Regions from separate parts of the Bacillus pfraonensis genome, predicted to be linked through region 3. Evidence: riboswitches for the same ligand, from Rfam matches in the RefSeq annotation. Region 3 holds a riboswitch; each other region holds the start of a gene.
What was found. Region 3 has a riboswitch for S-adenosylmethionine ahead of KFD70_RS11050 (MetQ/NlpA family ABC transporter substrate-binding protein). Riboswitches for the same ligand answer to the same signal wherever they lie in the genome.
Positions count from the first base shown of each region.

Region 1: it holds a riboswitch for S-adenosylmethionine, as region 3 does, so the genes downstream of both, KFD70_RS12970 (YezD family protein) here and KFD70_RS11050 (MetQ/NlpA family ABC transporter substrate-binding protein) in region 3, are expected to answer to the same signal.
Region 2: it holds a riboswitch for S-adenosylmethionine, as region 3 does, so the genes downstream of both, KFD70_RS25485 (MetQ/NlpA family ABC transporter substrate-binding protein) here and KFD70_RS11050 (MetQ/NlpA family ABC transporter substrate-binding protein) in region 3, are expected to answer to the same signal.

Region 1 covers NZ_JAHCDO010000011.1:184,931-192,821, reverse strand. The annotation lists gene KFD70_RS13010 (NAD(P)-binding protein) at 1-265, opposite strand, end outside; gene KFD70_RS13005 (sirohydrochlorin chelatase) at 240-992, opposite strand; gene cobA (uroporphyrinogen-III C-methyltransferase) at 994-1,770, opposite strand; gene KFD70_RS12995 (DUF3906 family protein) at 1,855-2,067, opposite strand; gene KFD70_RS12990 (nitrite/sulfite reductase) at 2,079-3,701, opposite strand; gene cysC (adenylyl-sulfate kinase) at 3,713-4,306, opposite strand; gene sat (sulfate adenylyltransferase) at 4,319-5,455, opposite strand; gene KFD70_RS12975 (phosphoadenylyl-sulfate reductase) at 5,501-6,205, opposite strand; gene KFD70_RS12970 (YezD family protein) at 6,291-6,434, opposite strand; SAM riboswitch class I at 6,505-6,612, opposite strand; gene lysA (diaminopimelate decarboxylase) at 6,728-7,891, opposite strand, start outside.
Region 2 covers NZ_JAHCDO010000039.1:13,898-21,788, forward strand. The annotation lists gene KFD70_RS25470 (ABC transporter ATP-binding protein) at 1-738, shown strand, start outside; gene KFD70_RS25475 (ABC-F family ATP-binding cassette domain-containing protein) at 1,207-2,751, shown strand; gene KFD70_RS25480 (hypothetical protein) at 3,009-3,326, opposite strand; SAM riboswitch class I at 3,533-3,649, shown strand; gene KFD70_RS25485 (MetQ/NlpA family ABC transporter substrate-binding protein) at 3,736-4,548, shown strand; gene KFD70_RS25490 (methionine ABC transporter ATP-binding protein) at 4,561-5,601, shown strand; gene KFD70_RS25495 (methionine ABC transporter permease) at 5,576-6,244, shown strand; gene KFD70_RS25500 (DnaJ family domain-containing protein) at 6,574-6,945, shown strand; gene KFD70_RS25505 (thioredoxin family protein) at 6,995-7,270, shown strand; gene KFD70_RS25510 (hypothetical protein) at 7,284-7,532, shown strand; gene KFD70_RS25515 (histidine kinase) at 7,692-7,835, shown strand.
Region 3 covers NZ_JAHCDO010000009.1:224,050-232,017, forward strand. The annotation lists gene KFD70_RS11025 (YidH family protein) at 1-78, shown strand, start outside; gene KFD70_RS11030 (YjiH family protein) at 544-1,872, shown strand; gene KFD70_RS11035 (GNAT family N-acetyltransferase) at 2,324-2,902, shown strand; gene KFD70_RS11040 (GNAT family N-acetyltransferase) at 2,912-3,409, shown strand; gene KFD70_RS11045 (YdcF family protein) at 3,742-4,371, shown strand; SAM riboswitch class I at 4,542-4,632, shown strand; gene KFD70_RS11050 (MetQ/NlpA family ABC transporter substrate-binding protein) at 4,691-5,509, shown strand; gene KFD70_RS11055 (acyl-CoA dehydrogenase family protein) at 5,523-6,683, shown strand; gene KFD70_RS11060 (methionine ABC transporter ATP-binding protein) at 6,690-7,451, shown strand; gene KFD70_RS11065 (methionine ABC transporter permease) at 7,441-7,968, shown strand, end outside.

The DNA of each region.
Region 1 (7,891 bases), on a different contig from region 3:
TTGCAATAGATTCATTTATTATTGAATCACTTGTAGCTGCCACTACTAAAAAAGCACCTTCTAAATCCTCTTTTTCATAATCTTTTTGAAACCAACGAATTTGCTTCGATTCTACAAGCTTTACTAAACTCGCATCTAATTCACGACTCACTACAACTATATCCGCTCCTTCTTTTAATAAAGGAGCGATTTTAAATGATGCCACTTTACCACCGCCAATGACAACAACACGTTTCTTTTCAATTCGTACTGTAAGTGGATACATACTCATCTCCCCTTAATATTTCTCCCGTTTTCTGGATTAGCATTTCTTGAAATACACGGTTTTTTCCTAAATAAGGACTTACATATATATTCGTAGAATGGTATCCGCGTACTTCCTTCTCAATGTGTCTCATTAATAAGCCTGTAAATAACAAATAAGGTAGAATGACAACATTCTCCTCTTTTCGTTCTACAACTTCTTTTAATTTCTCCTCAAACCTAGGCTCTGCCGCAGCTAAATAACATACTTCTACCTTTTTAACTTTCTCCTCTTTTTCAAACAGAGAAGCAATACGTTTCATATCTTGTAACGTCTCAAGATCACTACTCCCTCTTGCCACAAGCAACAAGGTTACCCCACTTTCATACTCTTTAATACCGCTCCCCTCACACGTAGCGGATACGAGTGATTCTGAAACACCAAACGGATTTCCGTAAGTAATTGCAATGTGAGGATATTTATTTTGCATTTTTTGGAGTTCATTGGGAATATCTTCTTTCACATGCCCTGCTGCTAATAAAAAAACAGGAACAACGACAATTTCTGTTGCTCCTCTTCTTACGCAATTAGCAAATCCTTCTGAAATATCAGGCTGTGCTAATTCTAAAAAACATAGTTCTTGAATAGAAGCTGATACATGGTTCATACAAGCAGAAACAAAACCTACCGCTTCCTCTTTTGCCTCTTTTAGCCTACTTCCGTGACATACATATAATACAGCTTTCATTTTATAACACTCCGCTTACAGGATACGTAATGTCCGCCTGTTTTTCAAACCAATGAATTTTTTCACGGAAACGAACAACTTCTCCGATTACAATCATACTCGGATTTTGGACCTGTTCTTTTTCAGCAAGCGTTACAATTGTTCCTAACATTCCTGTAATGGTTCGCTGAGATTGTGTAGTTCCCCACTCCACAATAGCCACTGGCGTATTTTCTCCTTTTCCATATTTCAAAAGTTGTTCACATATATAAGGGAGATTGCTTACCCCCATATAAACAGCAAGCGTGTCGACACCTTTCGCTAAGTTTTCCCACTTCACTTCTTCTTCAGCACCTTCTTTTCGGTGCCCTGTCACAACTGCAAAACTTGCGCTCGCATCCCGGTGCGTTACAGGAATCCCCGCATATGCAGAAGCAGCTATTCCTGCTGTAATACCAGGTACAATTTCAAACGGAATACCATGCTTCGCTAACGCTTCTGCTTCTTCACCACCTCTTCCAAATACAAACGGATCTCCACCTTTTAATCGCGTTACGATTTTTCCTTTTTTTGCATATTTAACAAGAAAAGCGTGAATGGTTTCTTGTTTCATTGTGTGATAGTTTGGTAGTTTTCCGCAATATATTAAGTCAGCATCTGGCTTCGCATAGGAAAGTAGTTCTTTATTTACAAGACGATCGTATAAAATAACATCCGCCCGCTCGATACACTTTACCCCTTTTACAGAAATTAAATCTGGATCTCCCGGCCCTGCACCAACAATATATACTTTTCCCATCATCTCTCCTCATTTCTACTATAAAGTGAAACTTCCATTCCTATTACGAATGGAAGTTACTATTCAAATCGATGTCATTTTGTATTACAATGTCTCCTGCTCATGAATAACAAATGCTGCACCTTTGCGAATCTTCTTTTTTTCATGCAGAGAGATTTCCTTCACTTCTGGCAGCGGTAAAAAATACTTCTCTAATTCTACCTCAACAAGTCTAAATGCCTGTTCCTCACTTTGTGCGACAACTACTACAGGAACAACACCATTTGCCAACACTGCTTCAAAACGATATAAATCCATATTGTTCCCTCCTAAGATGCAATCACTTCTTCTAAAATTGTATTTAACGCGGATTGTAAATTTTCTACTCCAACGCGTTCTGTAAACTCATAAAAAGTTTCAGCTGGCAGTTTATGTTCTTTAAAGTATGTTAAAAACGATACAAGAACATCTGGAAGGTCTTCCCCATCAATCTTTCCTTTTAATTTTTGGTTATAAACACCACCCTCTAGTAAGGTACCACCTACATAAATTTCAAACGCTTCAACAATTCCTTTTTCTTTCGTCTTCAATTTCACACCTTGTAACCCGATATCGGCAATCTGCCTTTGACCACATGAATTCGGGCATCCCGTCATATGAATCCGAACCGGCACATCAAGTACAAGTTGTGTATCTAAATAGTCGGCAATATTTCGTAAGCGTGCTTTCGTTTCTACCAATGCAAGATTACAATACTCAATTCCCGTACAAGAAACTGCATATCCAATGAATGATTTTGGTTTTGCTGAAATCGATTCAAACAATGGTTCTTGTAAAAGTGCCTCAACGTTTCCTTCGGGAACATTGGGAATAATAAAATTTTGCGAATTACATGTGCGAATCTCACCATTTCCGTACTGCTTCGCAATTCTAGCAATTTCAAACAACTCCTCAGAATGCAAGCGACCAACAGGTACGTTAAAACCAACGTATGATAAATCACCTTGTTTTTGTTTATGAACACCGTAGAAATAACCTGCATTCCACCCTTTTAAAGCATCGTTTCCTTTATCGTGTAAAGGCTCTGTATATTCTAATAATTTTTCTTTGAATTTTTCCGCACCCCAATCAGCAACTAAAAATTTCAAACGTGCTAAATGTCGCTTTTCACGATATCCGAAATCACGGAAGACTGTAGCAATTGCAATCGCTACCGACTTCACTTGCTCAGGAAGGATGAATAAATCTAACTCCTGAGCTAAATACGGACGGGCAGATAATCCCCCGCCTACTCGTAAATGAAAGCCTTCCACTATTTTTCCATCAATCTCTTTTGTAGCTGGAGTAAAAGCAGCACAATTAATTTCAGCATTTGCTGCATTATATACATTTGTACTAATTGACATTTTAAACTTTCGAGGCAAATTCGAAAATTCTTCATTATGTTGGAAGAACTCATATACCTCTTTTACAATTGGTGCTGTATCAAATAATTCATCACCATCAATACCAGCAAGAGGATTCCCAATAATATTTCTTGTAATATCACCACAAGCTCCTGCTGTTGATAATCCCACTTTTTCTAAACGATTAAAAATATCTGGTATTTGACCAATTTCAAGCCAATGGAATTGAATCGCCTGTCTTGTAGTAATATCAAGAACATCACGACCATAATCTTCTGCAATAGAAGCCAATACTTCAACTTGTTCATTCGTTAAAATACCAGAAGGAATATTTACACGCATCATGAAATACCCTGCTTCTTTTGGGCGCTGTAAATATAAACCTGCCCATTTAAAAGAATCCCATTCTTCTTTCGGAATAGAATCAAACCCATTTTCAGCATAATACGGGATAGCTTTAAAAATTTCTAAACCGTCTTTTTCTAATTTCTTTTTCTCTGTAGCATTTAACTTTTCATTGTTTGCCCACACTTTTTCATAACTCATTTTTATTCCCCCTATATAAAGCTACGCTCTTGTAAGTAACCGATAATTTGTTCTGCACATTGTTCGATTGAATAAAGATGTGTTTCTACTACCACTTCTGCCTCTACAGGTTCTTCATACGGCGAGTCAATACCAGTAAATTGCTTAATATCGCCTTGTCTCGCTTTTTTATAAAGTCCTTTCGGATCACGTTTCTCACATTCTTCTATTGGACACTTTACAAACACTTCAATAAACTCATCTTTTTTGAGAATATCTCTTACTTGCTGGCGATCCACTCGAAATGGAGAAATAAATGCTGTTAGTACAATTGTCCCTTGATCTACAAATAACTTCGCCACTTCACCAATCCGGCGAATATTTTCTGTCCGATCTCTTTCGGAAAATCCTAAATCTTTATTCAAACCATGACGAATATTATCGCCATCTAGTACATAATTCCCAATATTTTTTTCGAACAATTTCCTAGCAACCGCATTTGCTACTGTTGATTTTCCAGAAGCTGATAACCCTGTGAACCAAAGTACAAAGCTGTGGTGACCACTTTTCTTTCGTCTTTCTTCTTTTGAAACAGATGCTGTATGCCAAGTTATATTTACGCCCATCTTACTCTCTCCTTATTTTGTTACGACTTCTTTTTGTAAACCACGAATTAATATTTCTACAACTTCTTTACGGCTAAATGTACTTGGTGGTATCTCTCCATTTCGCAACATTTCTCTTACTTTTGTTCCCGATAAAATAACATGCTCTTCTTTACTATGCGGACATGTTTTCGTAGAAGCCATCGCTTCACATTTTTTACAGTAAAAGCTATGCTCAAAAAAGAGCGGTGTAATCCCTAACTCTTCTACTGTAAAGTTCACAAAAATCTCTTGCGCTTCGTACGTACCGTAATAATTTCCTACCCCAGCATGATCACGCCCCACGATGAAATGTGTACAGCCAAAGTTTTTTCTAACCAGTGCGTGAAATATCGCTTCACGTGGCCCTGCATAACGCATTGCTGCCGGAAAAACACTTAAAAAGACACGATCGCTCGGATAATAATTTTTCAAAAGCACTTCATAACTTTCCATACGCACATCAGCCGGAATATCGTCTGATTTCGTTTCACCGACAAGTGGATTTAAAAATAAACCGTCTACAATTTCCAGTGCAGACTTTTGAATATATTCATGCGCACGATGAACAGGATTTCTCGTTTGAAACCCCACTACCGTTTTCCAGCCGCGTTTTGCAAACTCTGCACGCGTTTCGCTTGGATCTAAATGATAAGAAGCAAACTTATCATTTTCAAAGCGCTTTACAAGCGTGATTGCTCCTCCAACATAAATATTCGGTCTATCATATAATTTTTTCACACCTGGATGGGCAATATCAGTCGTTTTATAAACAAGCAATGCTTCTTTCTCTTTATCCGGTGTAAAAATATTTTCTATTTGAATAACACCATACGTGATTCCTTCTTTAACAAGACGAACCTCTTCACCAATTTTTAATTGTTTCGCCCTTTCTTCCGTTATTGGTAGTGTAATAGGGATACTCCATACATCACCGTTTACTAAACGCATTTTTTCTACTACAGATTGATAGTCCTCTTTCCCTAAAAAGCCAGTAAGCGGGCTATAACCACCTATCGCAAGAAGCTCTAAATCACTTAACGCAATTTTGTCTAATTCAATTTCTTTTGTAATTCCCTTTATTTCATACGTTTCATCAACGCGATTTACTAATATATTTGTTTTACTCATTTCCTTGTACGCCTCTTTCATATATATTTAAAATCAATCCAGTTCTTATTGGTAATGAAGGCCACATTCCGTTTTCATCTTTCCAGCCCACCGTCCGTCCCTTGAATCTTCTCCATCTCCTACAGGCAACGTACATTTTTCACACCCTATACTTGGATAACCAATGTCGTGCAATGGATTATAAGGCAAATTATGCTTATATACGTAGCGCCACACTTCCTTCCACGTCCAATGAATGAGCGGACAAATTTTAATAGATTTAAAACGATGGTCTTGATTGATAAACTTTGTATATTTCCGCGTTTCAGACTGTTCCCTCCTTAGCCCTGATATCCACGCTTTTCCACCCGATAAAGATTCTTCAAGGGGTAAGATTTTCCTTAATTTACAACAGAGATTTGGATTATGCTCCCACAAATTATTCCCATGCTTCTTTGCTTGTTCTTCAAGTGTGAGCGAAGGTTGCTTTTCAATAATTTCGAAACCCGGAAACCTTTCACGCACTCGTTTAATTAAATCGTATGTTTCTTGAAAATGAACGTTTGTATCTAAAAATACAACTTTAGCAGATGGATTTACTTGGTTTATTAAATGCAATAAAACCATACCTTCCACACCAAAGCTACACGCGTATACAATTTCACCCTTATAATGGTTATAAGCCCACTCTAATACTTGCAGTGCTCCTTTTGTTTCACCTTCTTCAGAAAAAGAAATGAAGTCCTCTTTCCATGTTTCATACGTCAGCATGTTTTTTCCCCCTGTAACGCAAAAAGGCGGTTTTAACCTAATACAATAGGTTAAAACCGCCTCTAGTTTTTCTAGTCAGCGCTTTTTACTTTAAGCGTACTTTTTCACTTTTTTCAAGCTGAATCACTTTTCCATCTTGCACAACAATTGTAATAGAACCATATTTCATATCCGCAAGCATCGTTTGAATCTTTTCAGCTACTTCGTCAAAATGTCCACGCACTCCCACGAACAGCCCCCCTTTTTATTCATAAAAAAAATCTTTCCCATTTCGAAAAGACTGTTCGGTAATATATTTTACCTTATCTTTCAAAATGGATGCCATTTTGCTGGACTTAGCACCTTGCTCCCATAAGCAGGTTGCTGAGCTTCGTAGGGCCAGTTCCCTCCGCTTCTCTTGATAAGCTTTGTATTTGTATTTTATCATAATTCTGATTTTTTTCAATCCTAGTTTTCCGATATATTTTATATTTTTTATTTTTTTAAAGGAGTTGCCCAGTTCGAACAACTCCTTTTTATTGATTACACAAGCTCTTTTATGCGTATGCGATCGTTCCCAATTATATTTTCATATGTTTCGCGTTCGACAACAACTTGTGACGCCCCGCCTTTTGCAAATACTACAGCCGGTCTGCGAATGCGATTGTAATTATTCGCCATAGAATATCCATATGCTCCTGTACAAGAGATTGCTAACAAATCTCCAGAAGTAACTTGTGGCAGTTCTATATCCCAAATAAGCATATCCCCACTCTCACAACACTTTCCAGCAATTGATACAATCTCTTCGGCATTTTCTCTTCCTCTATTGGCAAGCATTGCCTCATAACGTGCTCCATATAAAGCTGGTCTTAAGTTGTCCGTCATTCCTCCATCAACTGACACATATTTACGAATACCTGGAATATCTTTTACAGCTCCTACTGTATAAATTGTTGTTCCTGCATCTCCGACAATACTACGCCCTGGTTCAATCCAAATTTCAGGGAGTGGATAATTCTTTCTTGTAAATTGTTCCCTCACTGCATTCGTTACAGCATGCACATACGTTTCAAGCGTAAGCGGTGTATCAGACTCTGTGTAGCGAATTCCAAATCCTCCACCAACATTTAATACAGTTACTACATAGCCTGTTTGCTTTCTGATTTCTTCTAAAAAGTTCCGTAATACTTCAATTGCCCGAACAAATCCTGCTGTTTCAAAAATTTGCGATCCAATATGCGAATGAATACCTAACACGTTATAATTTGATTTCTCTAGTGCTACTTGAATCGCCTGCATTGCCTGACCAGTAGAAACTCCAAAACCAAATTTCGAATCATCTTGCCCTGTTGTAATATATTCATGAGTATGCGCCTCTACTCCAGGTGTAACTCGAATTAATATATTTACAATTTTTCCATACCGCTCTGCTAAGTCATGTAATATTTCCATTTCCAAGAAATTATCTACTACAAAACAACCAATACCTGCTCGCAGCGCCATTATAATCTCTTCTTCCGTCTTATTATTACCATGAAAATGAATACGTGATGCTGGAAAACCAGCTTGTAAAGCAGTATATAATTCGCCCCCGGAAACAACATCTAAAGACATATTTTCTTCACGAGCTACTCGGCACATCTCCATGCACAAGAACGCCTTACTTGCATATGCTACTTGGTAAGAGAACCCACTTTCCTGGAA
Region 2 (7,891 bases), on a different contig from region 3:
CAAATAAACGATGTTGTGAAAGCATTTGATGGAAAAAATGTATTAGAAAAGATTAGCGCTTCTATACAAGAAGGGGAATTTGTCTCTTTTGTAGGTCCAAGTGGTTGCGGGAAAAGCACGCTGTTAAATCTGATTGCAAGTGTTGAAGAGGCGACTAGTGGTGAGGTAATTTATAACGATACCCTTGTTCAAAAACAGGATATTGTAAGTTATATGCCGCAGCAAGATTTGCTACTGCCATGGCGCTCAGCACTTCAAAATATTGTCCTCCCGCTAGAAATTGATGGGAAAGCAAAGAAAGAGCGATTGGCAGAAGGTATGGAAGCATTGGAGCAATTTGGTTTAGCTGAATACGCTAATCATTATCCAGATGCATTATCTGGTGGTATGCGTCAGCGCATTAGTTTCCTCCGTACTTATTTGTGTGAAAAACCGATTATGTTACTTGATGAACCATTTGGTAAACTCGATGCATTTACAAAAATGGAAGTGCATCGTTGGCTTTTAGATTCATGGCATCAAGAGAAGCAAACAATCGTGATGGTAACACATGACTTAGATGAAGCAATTCTATTATCTGATCGTGTATTTATCTTATCGCAAAGACCAGCGACGGTTATTGGTGAAGTGCGTGTGAATTTACCGCGTCCTCGCACAATGGATATGCTGACATCCATTGAGTTAAAAGAAGACAAAGCGAAGATTTTAGAGATATTAGCTCCTTATATGCGTAAGTAATAAAAGCCTCTTAACAATTTTTGGTATAATGATTGTTAAGAGGCTTTTTTATGTGGAAATCGTTAACTTTAGAATTTACTAGCCCTTATGCAATGGAGAAAATGTATGAAGAAATCTTTAGTGAAAAAGAGGAACAAAAAGATCGATAACGAATAAAATATAAGAGCATGGTATATGCTTATTATAAGACAATAATGATTTATAAAGGAGTGAAAGGATAAGATGACTTTATCAACTGTTCTTCAAATGGTTTTAGCTTGATATGGGAGAAGTCTGCCCATTTTTAAAGTGTAAGCCAAATTGAAGACAGCAGATAAAGAGCCTTAATCCTTTTTTACGATAATTATTTGTAATGGGTAAGGTGTGTTCACCTTACCCATTTTTCATGTATACACAATTAAATAAGACCTTTATTTTGCTGTTCTCTCTATTTGGCTTGTTAGTGGTAAAGAAAAGGAGAGAGCAAAAATGAGTGTATTAACAGTAGAAAATCTTACCCATACGTATGGAGATAAAAGTATTTTATATAATGCTTGTTTTCGATTATTGCAAGGTGAGCATGTTGGACTTATAGGAAGTAATGGTGCTGGGAAATCAACGTTGCTTCGTCTGTTAGCAGGAGAGATTCTACCTGATGGGGGAACAATTGAATGGTTTCCACATGTGAAGGTCGGTTTTTTAGAGCAGCATATTGAGTTACAAGAAGGAACAACAATTGAAGAATATTTACAAAGTGCTTTTTCTCACCTGTATACGATTGAACGTGAAATGATGGATATTGCTGAAAAGATGGCCAAGGAAACGGACTTAGAGCAGCTATTAACGCAATATGGAAAATTACAAAATGTACTAGAAGGTTCAGATTTTTATCAAGTTCATACAAAAATAGAAGAAATAGCAGCTGGTTTAGGGTTGTTAGATTTAGGAATGAAAAAAGATGTTTCAAAATTAAGTGGTGGCCAGCGAACAAAATTATTACTTGGGAAGCTTCTTTTAGAGAAGCCACACATTTTATTGCTAGATGAACCAACAAATTATTTAGATGCGGTTCATATCGATTGGCTAAGGGCGTATTTACAAGCATATGAAAATGCTTATATTGTCGTTTCACATGATGAATCATTTTTAAATTGTATTACAAATGTTATTTATCATTTAGAAGGGCAAACAATAAAGCGCTATGCGGGGAATTATGAAAGATTTTTATCAAGCTACCAACTTCAGAAACAACAATTACAAGCAACTTATACAAGACAGCAAAAGGAAATTGCAAATTTAGAGAGTTTTATTCAAAAAAATAAAATTAGAAAAGCGAAGCAGGCGAAAAGTCGTGAAAAGGTATTAGAGAAAATGAAAAAGCTAGGAAAGCTTAACGATGCACCAAGGCCGCGTTTTCATTTTCAAGTTCACACTGAACCTGTGAGTCGTATATTACAAGCGGAGCAGATTCAAATTGGTTATGCAGAACCATTGTTAGTTACAGGTCTTAATTTACAAGTAAAAAGAGGCGAAAAGATTGCAATTGTTGGTCATAATGGAATTGGAAAAACAACAATGTTAAAAACATTACTAGGGCAATTAAAACCATTAAGTGGAACAGTAAGTATCGGAGAACGGGTACACCCTGCATATTTTGCTCAAGAAGAATTTGCGGAAGAAATTACGCCACTTGAGCAAGTCTGGTTAGGGCGTCCGGATATGACGCAAAAAGAAATCCGGCAATCTTTAGCAAGGTGTGGTTTAAAAGAAGAGCATATTCGGCAGCCTCTTTACTTGTTAAGTGGTGGGGAACAGACAAAGGCACGTTTATGTGAGCTTATGTTAACGCGAAGTAATGTATTAATTTTAGATGAACCAACGAATCATTTAGATGTGTATGCGAAAGAAGCGTTAGGAGAAGCTTTGCGAAATTATCAAGGAACAGTTTTACTCGTTTCTCACGAGCCTTCTTTTTATAAATCTTGGGTGACACGAGTTTGGAATCTAGAGGAAATGAATGTTACGAAAAGATAAGAGGGAAATTTATTTTGGAGCGTAACTATATAAATACGCATTGAAAGACCGAGATAAACCATTCCTTTTAGGTGGGAGAGAGCATCTGTTCATGGATAGAGGCGGTCAGTGTTTTTTTTAGCCACATGCCATGTGAAAACAGAAGGAGAAAATGAGTGGAGAAATTCTTTTTTTTCATAAACATGACTTAGAGGTCGGAAAATTAAAATGGACAAAAGCATGAGAGCAGCTACGTTTTGTAGCTGCTCTCATACTTTTTACTGATTTACTTGCAAACGTTCTTGAATGAACAACAGCAACTTAACAATGCTGTCTTCTGTATAAATATCAAATTTTTGATGATGAAATTCACCATGTTCGTGATAAAAAATAAGTTCACCTTTTCCAGCCACTTCATTTATCAGCATATGAAAACTGAGTGGTGTTGCTACAATTGAGCCGTTATCATCTCTTAACAGAATTTGACAAAGCGTTTTTTGCTGTTCAACCTCATATAAAAAATCGTAATGAAAGGATTGAGCTATTTTTTCTATTTGAGAGAGGAGTAGGGTTTGTATAGCATGTGTTTCGTGCATAAAATGTAACCTCTTTTCTTGTATGCGCTGTTATCTAGTATAGTAATAATGAGTATACTTTGTACATAATTATTGCTCGTTATTTCTAGAGAGTGTCAAAATAAGTTGAACAACAATACGCAGTATATTCAGAAAAATATTATTGACAAAATTTTTTGTAAGATTTACTATTAGTACCATAACTTTTACAAAATTTAATACGGATACTCTTATCCAGAGAGGCGGAGGGACTGGCCCTATGATGCCCGGCAACCGAGCTTATGAAGAATCATAAGCTAAGGTGCTAATTCCTGCAAAACGATTTTCGTTTTGGAAGATAAGAGAGGAGCTTATTTTGTCTATTTGACACCTCTCTTATTTGAGAGGTGTTTTTTGTTTAAGAACAGATATATATGAGGGGGAATTGTATATGAAAAAATTGTTGCTAAGTATTGTAAGTGGAACGGTATTATTATTAGGCGCATGTAGTGCGGATTCAGGTAAGGAAGCAAAAGCGCTAGATGAGAAAAAAGTTACAGTTGGTGTAACGGGGGGACCGCATGAACAAATTTTTGAGAAAGTAAAGGAAGTAGCAGCAAAAGATGGCTTACAAGTTGATTTAAAGGTATTTAATGATTATGTAGCGCCAAATGTATCGTTAGACGAAAAAGATATTGATGTAAATAGTTATCAAACGAAGTCCTATTTAGATGTATTTAAAGCAGAACGCAATATGAAATTAACAGAAGTATTTTCAACGGTAACGTTCCCAATGGGAGTATATTCGAAACACTTGAAAGATGTAACCGAGTTAAAAGACGGCGATGCGATTGCTGTGCCAAATGATCCAACAAATGAACTTCGGGCTTTAAAATTATTTGAAAAAGCAGGTGTTTTAAAAGTTGATCCAAAAGCAACAGAGAAAGCAACTGCAAAAGATGTGATTGAGAATCCCAAGAATTTAAAAATTGTTGAGTTAGAGGCGTCACAATTACCAACGCAGTTAGATGAAGTGAAAGCAGCAGCAATTAATACGAATTTTGCATTAGGTGCGAAACTAAGCCCTGCTAAGGATTCTATTTTCCGTGAAGGAAAAGATTCACCATATGTAAACTGGGTGGTTGTTCGTACAGAGAATAAGGATGATGCAATCGTAAAAAAATTGAAGAAAGCGTATCAGTCTAAAGAAGTAAAAGAGTTTATCGAGAAAAAATTCGATGGTTCTGTTTTACCGTCTTGGTAGGAGCTGACTATAATGATTGAATTGAAGAATGTATCTAAGGTGTTTACAACAAAAAAAGGTAAGGTAGAGGCTCTGAAACCAACTTCCCTTAAAGTAGAAAAAGGAGAAGTGTTTGGAATCATTGGATATAGTGGTGCAGGGAAAAGTACGTTAATCCGCTGTGTAAATCTATTAGAAAAACCAACAACAGGAAACATCATTGTAAATGAAAAAGATTTAACAACTTTATCTACAAAAGAATTAGCACAAGCAAGACAAAAAATAGGGATGATTTTTCAAGGATTTAACTTATTAAAAACAGTCAATGTTTATGAAAATATTGCATTGCCTTTACGTCTAGCTGGGATTTCAAAAACTGAGATTGAAAGAAGGGTAGAAAAATATTTACGTATTGTGGACCTTTTTGATAGAAAAGATGCATATCCAAGTGAGCTTTCTGGCGGCCAAAAACAACGTGTTGCAATTGCACGTGCACTATCTTATGAACCAGAGATTTTGCTAAGTGATGAAGCGACAAGCGCGTTGGATCCAGAAACCACGGAGTCAATCTTAGACCTGTTGCTAGAAATTAATGAGAAAATTGGGATTACGATTTTGCTAATCACACATGAAATGAATGTAATCCAGCGTATATGTGATCGCGTTGCTGTGATGGAACACGGAGCTATAGTAGAAAGCGGCACAGTGAAGGATATTTTTACAAACCCACAACATGTAACAACGAATAAATTTGTGAATAGTGCTTTGGCAGTTAAAATTCCAGAAGAAGTACAAAAAGAACTGGAAAATGCTGGTGAAACTGTAACACTTTCTTTTATAGGAATTTCCTCAGGGGATCCAGCACTTGCTGTTGCTACAAAACGATTTCAAGTATACCCCAATATTTTATCGGGTAATATTACACAACTAAAACATGAAGCGTATGGTAAGCTCGTTGTTCATATGCAAGGTGAAAAACACGAGGTACAACGGGCCTTAGCATTTTTAAAAGAACAAGGAATCATCGTAGAAGGAGGTAAAGAAGAGTATGGGAAACAAATCCTTTTTGGATGAATGGGGTAAGATGATATGGGAAGCGACGATTCAAACATTTCAAATGACATCTATTTCGTTGCTTATATCAATTATTATTGCCTTGCCACTTGGTGTAACACTTGTTTTAACAAGGCCTGGTGGTCAACTAGAGAATAAAATTGTATATCCTGTTTTGAATACAATTATTAATATCATTCGTTCTATTCCATTTATTATTCTATTATTCTTCATTCTACCGTTTACAAAGCTCATTATGGGGACCTCAATTGGTGTGAAAGGTGTGATTGTACCGCTTGTTGTATTTACAGCTCCTTATATTGCGCGTTTAATGGAGACAGCTTTACTAGAAGTGGATCGCGGTGTAATTGAGGCATATCAAGCGATGGGAGTTTCTACTGTGAAAATTATTTGGCACGTTATGGTTAGAGAAGCACGTCCATCTCTTGTGCTTGGTTTAACAATCGCAACGATTGGACTAATAGGTGCAACAGCAATGGCTGGGCTTGTAGGAGCAGGGGGACTCGGAGATTTAGCATATCGATTTGGTCATCTACGGTATGAACCAGAAGTGATGTATGCAACGGTATTTATGTTAATTATTCTTGTTCAAGGCTTACAGTCTTTAGGGAATGGGATTGCTAGAAAATTAAAGAAAGATTGATGAAATGCGGTGGCTCTATTATAAGAGGTACCGCATTTTTTATTTTTAGCGTATATAAACCAAAATAAAAAATGCCATAAACTCTTTTTTTAGGCGGGCGAGAGTAGTCGGTTAGATCCTGTTTCTGCACCATGCCAGGTTAAAACAGAAAGAGAAAATGAGTGGATTCACCTGTTCTTCTTCGGACAGTAACTTATATGTCGAAAAATCAAAATGAATTTATATAGGTATAAATAAATATGGAACCTGATTTTTTGTAAACTATATTATGGTATAATTAGAATTTTTAATGTAAAATGATGGTAAAAACATGTAAGGGAGGGAGCGGCATGGATGTTTTCTTAAGCATTGCTGAAGAAAGAATTCGTCAAGCAATTAATAATGGTGACCTTGATGACCTTCCGGGGAAAGGGAAACCACTACAATTAGAAGACATTTCAATGGTACCTCCAGACCTTAGAATGAGCTACAAAATTTTGAAAAACGCTGGTATGATTCCGGCAGAAATGGAATTACAAAAAGATATATTGAAAATAGAAGATTTAATCGCTTGTTGCTACGATGAAGTAGAACGAGTGAAACTAAAAGAGGAGTTAACGGCAAAAACTCTTCGATTTCAACAGCTAATGGAGAAGAGAAAAATAAAAGGAAATTCAGCATTTCGTATGTACCAAAATCAAGTGTTTAGTAAATTGCGCTAAGAGGGATAACATGAGAAAATTCCAAATGATGGAATGATTAGTAGCATATATTGAGGCAAAAGATTTAGTGCTGTTATTTATCAAAACTGAAAATTGTGGTGTTTGTGATGTGATGCTCCAGAAAGTAAATCACTTATTAGCGGAATATCGAACTGTAGAAAATATTGTAATTTCACTACAGGATATGCAAGAAATTTCATCCAAGTATTTAGTATTTACAGCTCCAACGGTTTTATTATTGCATCAAGGGAGAGAGATACTTCGTGAATCACGTTTTATCTCCCTAGAGAAGATAGAACGAGCATTACAATTATTTGAAGAATAAGGGAGGGGCTTAAATGGGCTTTGTGATAGCGGCATTATTGTTTTTAGTTTTAATGGGAATGATTGCAAAATCGATTAAGAAAAATAAAAGGAAAGTAAATCTTTATAAAACAGGAAATGGTGATAGTACGACAACTACTACTGCTTCTACACCAGTTTTCTTTGCAGGATCTGATAGTTCCAACGATTGTGGAAGTTCTTTTGGAGGTGACAGCGGTTTTTCAGGCGGTGATGGTGGTAGCTGTGGCGGTGGTGGGGATTAATGAGAAATACGCTCTTTACGGGCGTATTTCTTTTTAAACAAACGTTTGATTAGTTGGCTTGAACCCGCATAAAATCAGCTAAACAAACGTTTGTTTAAGAGTTTATAAGCTTATTGTATTGATAAATAAGGAATATATGATGTTATAAGGGGAATGAGCATGGAGAAGAAACCAAAGATCAAAAATAAAGGGAAGGTAGCATTATTTTTATTCGTTGCAGGTGGAGTATTTATAGTCAAACTTGCTTTTAAAGTCGGAGCGATTCATACACTTAAAATGTGGTTTGAAAATATTTTTTCCTAAATAAGGAATATATCCTCTTGTAAAAGAGGTTTTAGATTTGTTAATATTAGACTGAA
Region 3 (7,968 bases):
TTTGTATCAATCCTTTTTTCGTTGTTAATTTTTATGATTTTTATGTATCTGTCTCTCATACTATTTATGAAACCTTAATCACATTAGAAAATTGAGTTTAATGAAATAATAGCTACTTTTACAGTATCTCCTATACAAAGTGAATGGGATCGACATATTTATTGGAGAATAAGAGATTTCTAATTCACTTTATTTACATAGACTTGCTGTTATACCTAAAAATATGAAGTATGTATGGCATAGGTAAAATGATATTGCGCTGGATACAAGAAAATATGCAAGGTGATAAAGAGTATTTAAAGTTGGATTGTGTTGCAAATAATACGAAACTAAACAACTTCTACAAAAACAATGGTTTTGAGCATTTCGGTGTGGTTGATGGTCATAATAAGTATCGAAAAAGGATGAGGAAATAGCTCCCATTCTTTTTTCGGATAGCTTGTTAACACTTTACACATTAAGTTTGTTATTTACTATATACAGAAAAAAGAGGATTATGAAATATTTATACAGAATATTTAGATAACTGGAGGTGTAAAGGAATTGAGCCAAATTGAATTAGAAAACAAAATCGTAAAAACAAGGCAGGAGAAACAAATCATTCTTCGTTTTATCCTTGCTAGTTTGGTTGGTATCTTTATGTTTTTTGTACCTGTTACAATCAACGGTACGTCATCAATCATGATTGATCACATTGTATCTTGGATTCGAGGAGCGGTTCCAACAGCTGTACCATATTATGCTTTATTTGTCATGACAATTGGTGCAATATATCCATTTTATACAAAGAAATGGAGTGCATCAATTGTAGATATTTGTTTTTCATTCTTAAAAGTTATTGGAGTCGTATTCGGAGTATTGTACTGCTTTAAAATAGGACCCGCTTGGTTTTTTGCTCCTGATGTTGGACCGTTTCTTTATGAAAAACTAGTCGTGTCGGTAAGCTTACTTGTACCAATTGGATCAGCATTTTTAGCACTATTAGTCGGATATGGCCTATTAGAATTTATCGGGACATTTTGTAGACCAATTATGAGACCATTATGGAAAACGCCAGGGCGATCAGCAATTGATGCAGTTGCTTCTTTTGTGGGGAGTTATTCGCTTGCCTTATTAATTACGAACCGTGTGTATAAGGAAGGAAAGTATACAATTAAAGAAGCTGCCATTATTGCGACAGGCTTTTCAACCGTTTCAGCAACGTTTATGATCATCATCGCTAAAACGTTAAACATTATGCACTTATGGAATTTATATTTTTGGACCACACTTATCGTAACATTCATTGTAACCGCTATCACCGTAAGAATCCCGCCACTACGAACGAAACCAGATACATATATTACGAAAGAAGGTTTTCCAGAACCAGTTTATAAAGAGAAGATGTTAGAGCGTGCTTGGGAAGATGCGTTAGAAGTATCGAAATTGGCGCCGAGTGTGATGAAAAATATTTTGGTTAACTTAAAAGACGGGTTCATTATGACGATGGGGATTTTGCCATCCATTATGTCCGTTGGATTAATCGGTATCTTACTAGCGAAATATACGCCGGTATTCGATTGGATTAGTTATATTTTTTATCCGTTTACATGGATTATGCAGCTTCCAGAAGCCGAACTAGCTGCAAAAGCAGCATCAGTTGGAATTGCGGAGATGTTTTTACCGTCATTACTTGTTGTGAGTGCGCCACTTGTAACTAAGTTTGTCATCGCAGTTGTATCCGTATCGTCTATTTTATTTTTTTCAGCATCGATTCCATGTATTTTGTCTACAGATATTCCGTTAAAAGTTTCCGAACTTATTATTTTGTATGTGCAAAGAACAATTTTAGCATTGGTGATTATTACGCCAATTGCATATGTTTTGCTTTAAGGGTGTAAAGGTCTCTCTTATATTATTAAAGTGATTCCTTTTGAATTTCTAGTGAAAGAAATTTTTGGGTACGAACCATTCACCATGTACAAGATTCGGTATGTATACGGTTATTGAAATAAATAATGGAAGAGATAATATGGATTCTTTGTTATTTGGAATGTTGGGAGGAATCATATTTAGTATCATCACGATCGGACTTCAAATTAAATGGAAATTGCAATCTATTGAAAATTTGTTAGAAAAAATTGTAGAGCACAAAAATAATAATTCGGAGGAAAGGGATTAAATTTACTTTGAGAGATGAAAAAGGCTCACTTGCGTTATAAAAGTGAGCCTTTTTTCTGTATGATTGGATTTTAAGTGATAGAAAATAAAGTTTTGAATATTTTGATATATGTTGTAAGGCGAATTATAATATAGCTAGATACAGAGAAAAGGGGAATTGTTTATGGAAATAGTAAACGAAAGAGCAATGCTACGATTAATGAGTGCAAATGATGTAGAAAAATTATTTGCTATTGTGGAAGGAAATAAAGAAATATGGACGTATTTAATAGCTAAAATGGACAACTATCAAGATATGGAGCGATATGTTGAAACGGCAGTAAAACGTTATAAAAAAGGAACGGATTTACCATTTGTTGTGATAGATCAAAAAATGAATGAAGTTGTAGGGAGTACACGTTTGTATAGTATTTCAAATGATAACAAAACGGTTGAACTTGGCCAAACATGGTATCATCCGAGTGTACAACGAACGAGTATCAATACGGAATGTAAGTACATGTTATTGCAATATGCGTTTGAAGAGTTGCAAATGCTACGCGTGCAAATAAAGACAGATTTACGAAATGAAAAAGCGCAGCGAGCGATTGAAAGGCTTGGTGCTGTAAAAGAAGGTGTACTACGAAATGAGAGAAAGTTACCGAGTGGCTATGTAAGGGATGCGGTAGTATATAGCATCATTTCGAGTGAGTGGCCAGTAGTGAAAGAGCAACTACTGAAAAAAATGGATTTACATAAATAGGAGGCATACATGACAAATATTGAAACAAAGAGACTAAAAATGATTCCCTTTACATTAGAACTTGTTGAGGCAACGATAAAAGGAAGAGAAGAGCTGCAAGAAATCATACCATATAAAGTATCTTTAGAATGGCCCATGCCTGATTATAAAGATATCTTGCCGTGGATTGCGGAAGGTTTACGAAAAAATCTAAAGCAAAGTAAATGGAGTGGGCTCATTATTCATAAGGAAGATAATCTAATTATTGGTGATATGGGTTGTAAAGGTGCACCTGATTCAAGGGATACAGTAGAGATTGGATATAGTATTGTGCCAGAATATCAAGGGAATGGCTATGCAACTGAAATGGCAAAAGCTTTCGTTGAATGGCTACAGCAGACTAATGAGGTGCAAATCATTAAAGCGGATTGTTTCAAGAGTAATATTGCCTCAAGTAAGGTTTTAGAAAAAACAGGATTCAAATGTGTACTGGAAGAACAGCATATGAAATATTGGATTATAAAGTAGATAGAAAAAAGAGGTGTGTTTCTATGAAATTAGGAAAATCACTTCTTTTTTCTTACAAAGTGATTCCTTTTTTTATATACTTTTGTTTCATCATTCCCTTCTGTGAAGAAATTCGTTACAATAGAGTTGTATGAGAAATTTTGTACATAAATCAAATTCATAAAATATGAACCACAAAAAATAGTAAATGAAAAATCCTCTATTTGAATGAAAACCCTTTATAGCACGAATCAATTGTTTAGAAACGTGCCTTCTTTCAAATGAACTCAAATATAATGATTTAAAATAGATTATTTTTTAGAAGTATGGATAATGCACGGGGGCCAGTACAAATGAAACAAAATAAAAAAAGTAAAAAAAGAAGAGTTTTGCAAGTGTTCTTACTCATGGTTAGTTCTATCATTCTATTTATAAGTTATGCAGCTTACGATATTTGGAGTTATCGTTTTAAAACAGATGAGGTGGATACAGATGCTGCTATTGTACTAGGGGCGGCTTCTTGGAACGGAAAACCGTCTCCTGTATTTCGTGAAAGAATCAATCATGCAATTTCTTTGTATAAGAATGGAAGTATTAAAAAAATTATTTTTACAGGTGGTACGAAATTTGAAGCAGAGCAGGAAGAAGCACGCACTGCGAAAGCGTATGCATTAAAGCATAACGTAAAGGATGAAGATATATTAATTGAAACACAGTCGCGTTTTACAGAAGATAATTTAAAGAATGCAAAGCAGGTCGGAATTGATAATGGCTTACATACATACACGATTGTAAGTGATCCTCTTCATATGAAGCGAGCGATGAAAATAGCGAAGCATATTGGGATGGATGCATATGCATCACCAACGCCAACGTCAGCGTATAAAACATTAGATACAGAAATTCCATTTTTCTTTAAAGAATTATGTTCTTATATTGGGTATGTTGCATCGTTACCTTTACGTATGTTGAAAGGCGATTAAAAAATAAAGAAAAGGATAGACAAAGGTAGAGTGGTTCTACGGAGTCTATCCTTTTTTATGCAAATATGATGCGGATTTTTTATGACTTTACAAATTATAGAAAATTTTTAAATAAAAAACCTTGTATTTTCATCGGAATAGTGACACAATAGAATGCATAATCAAATATAATCTTATCGAGAGAAGTGGAGGGAACGGCCCAATGAAACTTCAGCAACCTATCTGTTAATAAAAAAGGTGCTAATTCCGAGTAGATAAGAAGGAAAAGAGATGACAACCTTCTTATATGTAAGGTTGTTTTTTAGTAGGAGGAGAAGGGATGAAGCGTTTATTTTTTGCACTTGTAAGTATTGTATGTAGTTTATTTATTATTACTGGTTGTACGCAGAAATCAGGGGGCGATCAAAAAGAGATTCGTTTAGGCTTTACACCTGGCCCATATAGCGATCAAGTGAAAAAAGCAGTACAACCGTACTTAGAGAAAAAGGGGTACAAAATTAAAATTGTTGAGTTTAATTCACCAAACGAAACAAATCCAGCATTAACGAATAAGGATATTGATGCAAATATATTTCAAAGTACTGCTTTTATGAAGTCTTACGCAAAAGAAAATAATGCGAAAATTTCAAGTGTTATTCAAGTTCCATCAGCACCTCAAGGTGTATACTCTGAAAAACATAAATCATTAGATGATTTGAAAGATGGAATGAAGATTGGGGTACCAAATGATCCAGTTAATTTAGAACGAGCATTACGTATTTTAGAAGGGATTGGCTGGGTGAAATTAAAAGAAAATGTAAATATTTTAACAATCTCTGAAAAAGACATTACGTTTAAAAAGAAAGATTTCAAATTAGTACCGCTTGAATCACCACAGATCCCAAGAGCGATGAAAGACTTAGATTACGGTATTATTAACGGAAACCTTGTCATTTCATCTGGACATAAGTTAAAAGAAGCATTGGAATTAGAAAAAACACCTTCGCAACACAGAATTATTGTTACTGTTCGTGATGAAGATAAAGCAAAACAATTTGCGAAAGACTTAATTGAAGCGTACCATTCACCAGAATTTAAAAAGATGATTCAATCTGAAGAACAATTTGAAGGATTCGTGCTTCCTGATTACTTAAAGTAAAGGAGATCTTGATATGACATTATCATTTATAGAAACAGAAGAACAAGTTCTCGTATTGGAGAAACTAAAGGAGCTAGTTCCGCAATTTGCAGGAAGGGAACATCAACTGAGTGAACTCGGATCTTTTCCTTTTGAAAATATTAAAGAGTTGCAGCATATCGGTTATACGAAGTTAACATTACCAAAAGATGTCGGAGGAAAGGCCATTTCATTGTATGATTTTGTTTTATTTCAAGAAAAGATTGCAGAGGGAGACGGAGCAACAGCTTTATCAATCGGTTGGCATCTTGGAATAGTGAAAGAACTTGCGGAAAATCGCTCATGGAAACCTGAGATGTTTTCTTGGTTTTGTGAAGAAGTAAAAAAAGGCGCTCTTTTTAACCGGGCAGCAACTGAACCAAAGACAGGGAGTCCAACGCGGGGAGGAAAGCCAGAAACGCTCGCTGTCCAAAAAGGTGATAAGTGGATTATAAATGGAAGAAAAACGTTCACAACAATGGCGCCAGTACTTGATTATTTCATTATATCTGCGAGCATTGAAGGGCGAGATGAGATAGGAGAATTTGTGATTCCAAGACATGAAAAGGGTGTGTTGATTGAAGAGACATGGGATAGTGTTGCGATGCGTGGAACCGCTAGCCATGATCTTGTACTGCAGAATGTTGAAATCCCAGATAAATTTTTTACAGATGTAAAAGGTTCACAGTCGAAACCGAAAGGAATTGGATGGTTACTTCACATACCAGCATGCTATTTAGGAATTGCGCAGGCTGCAAGAAATTATGCAATTCATTTTGCGAAATCATATCAACCGAATAGTTTAAATCATCCAATCAGTTTACTTCCAAACGTTAGGAGATTAGTAGGCGAATTAGAGCTCGAACTCTTGCAAGCTCGTACTTTTTTATACCAAGTTGCGAAAAAATATGATGAGGCGGAAGATAAACAATCCCTGCAAGCGGAATTAGCAGCGGCGAAATATATTGCGACGAATGCGGCGATATCAATTGTTGATAAGGCAATGAGAATTGTAGGAGCAAAAAGTTTATCTGAAAAGAATCCACTGCACCGCTATTATTTAAATGTTCGCGCTGGTTTACACAATCCACCAATGGATGATGTAACACTCTCATTACTAGCAGAAGATGCTTATAAATCAATTGAAAAGGAGTGAGTGAACATGATAACGTTACGCGATATAAATAAAACGTTTCAGACGAAAGAAGGTTTATTTCACGGTGTAAAATCAGTATCTTTGCAAATTGAAGAACATGATATATATGGAATTGCGGGCTTAAGCGGCGCTGGAAAGTCTACATTATTACGTACAATGAATTTACTGGAAAAGCCGGATTCAGGTGCAGTCATTGTAAATGGTGAAGACTTAACAAAGCTATCAAAGAAAGAATTACGAACAGCCAGACAGTCAATCGGTATGATTTTTCAACACTTTCATCTTCTTCATAATAAAAGTGTATCGGATAATATTGCTTTGCCATTAGAATTGAAATCAGTTTCAAAAGAAGAGAAAGAAAAACGTGTAAGAGAATGCTTGGAGATTGTTAGTTTAAGTGATAAAGCACATCATTTTCCTTCACAGCTAAGCGGTGGGCAAAAACAGCGTGTTGCGATTGCGCGTGCATTAGCAAATGATCCTAAGGTATTACTTTGTGATGAGCCAACATCGGCACTTGATCCGAAAACGACACGATCTATTTTGCAATTTTTACAAAAGATAAATAAAGAATTAGGAGTTACAATCGTAATTGTAACGCATGAAATGAATGTCATTAAACAAATTTGTAATAAAGTAGCGGTAATGGAAGAAGGAGAAGTTGTTGAATCATTCCACTTACGCGACCAACATTTAAAACCAACAACAGAAATTGCGAAACTTTTATTAGGAGTAGAGCAAGAGAGGGGCATTGCACATGTTCAATAATGTTATTCCGCTCCTTCCAGAGATTTGGACATCACTTTTACAAACATTATTAATGGTTGGACTTTCAGTTGGAGCAGCAATTATTTTAGGTATTCCTTTAGGAGTAATTTTATATTTTACTAGCAAAGGACAAATTTTGGAACAAAATATTGTTCATCGTATTTTAAACGGCATTGTCAATATTATTCGTTCATTTCCATTTATCATTTTACTAGTAGCACTTGTGCCTCTCACAAGAACTTTATTGGGAACTACAATCGGTCCAATCGCTGCAACGATTCCTTTATCAGTAGCAGCCATCCCTTATTTTGCGAGACTCGTAGAGCAAGCATTGCGCGAAGTTCCAAAAGGAGTAATCGAAGCTGCTGAAGCAATGGGAGCAACGCCGCTGCAAATCGTGTGGAAAGTACTGCTCGTTGAAGCGCGTTCAGGCCTTGTATTAAGCTTAACTGTTTTAACGGTAAGTTTTATTTCCTATTCCGCTATGGCGGGAGTTGTCGGAGGCGGTGGTGTTGGG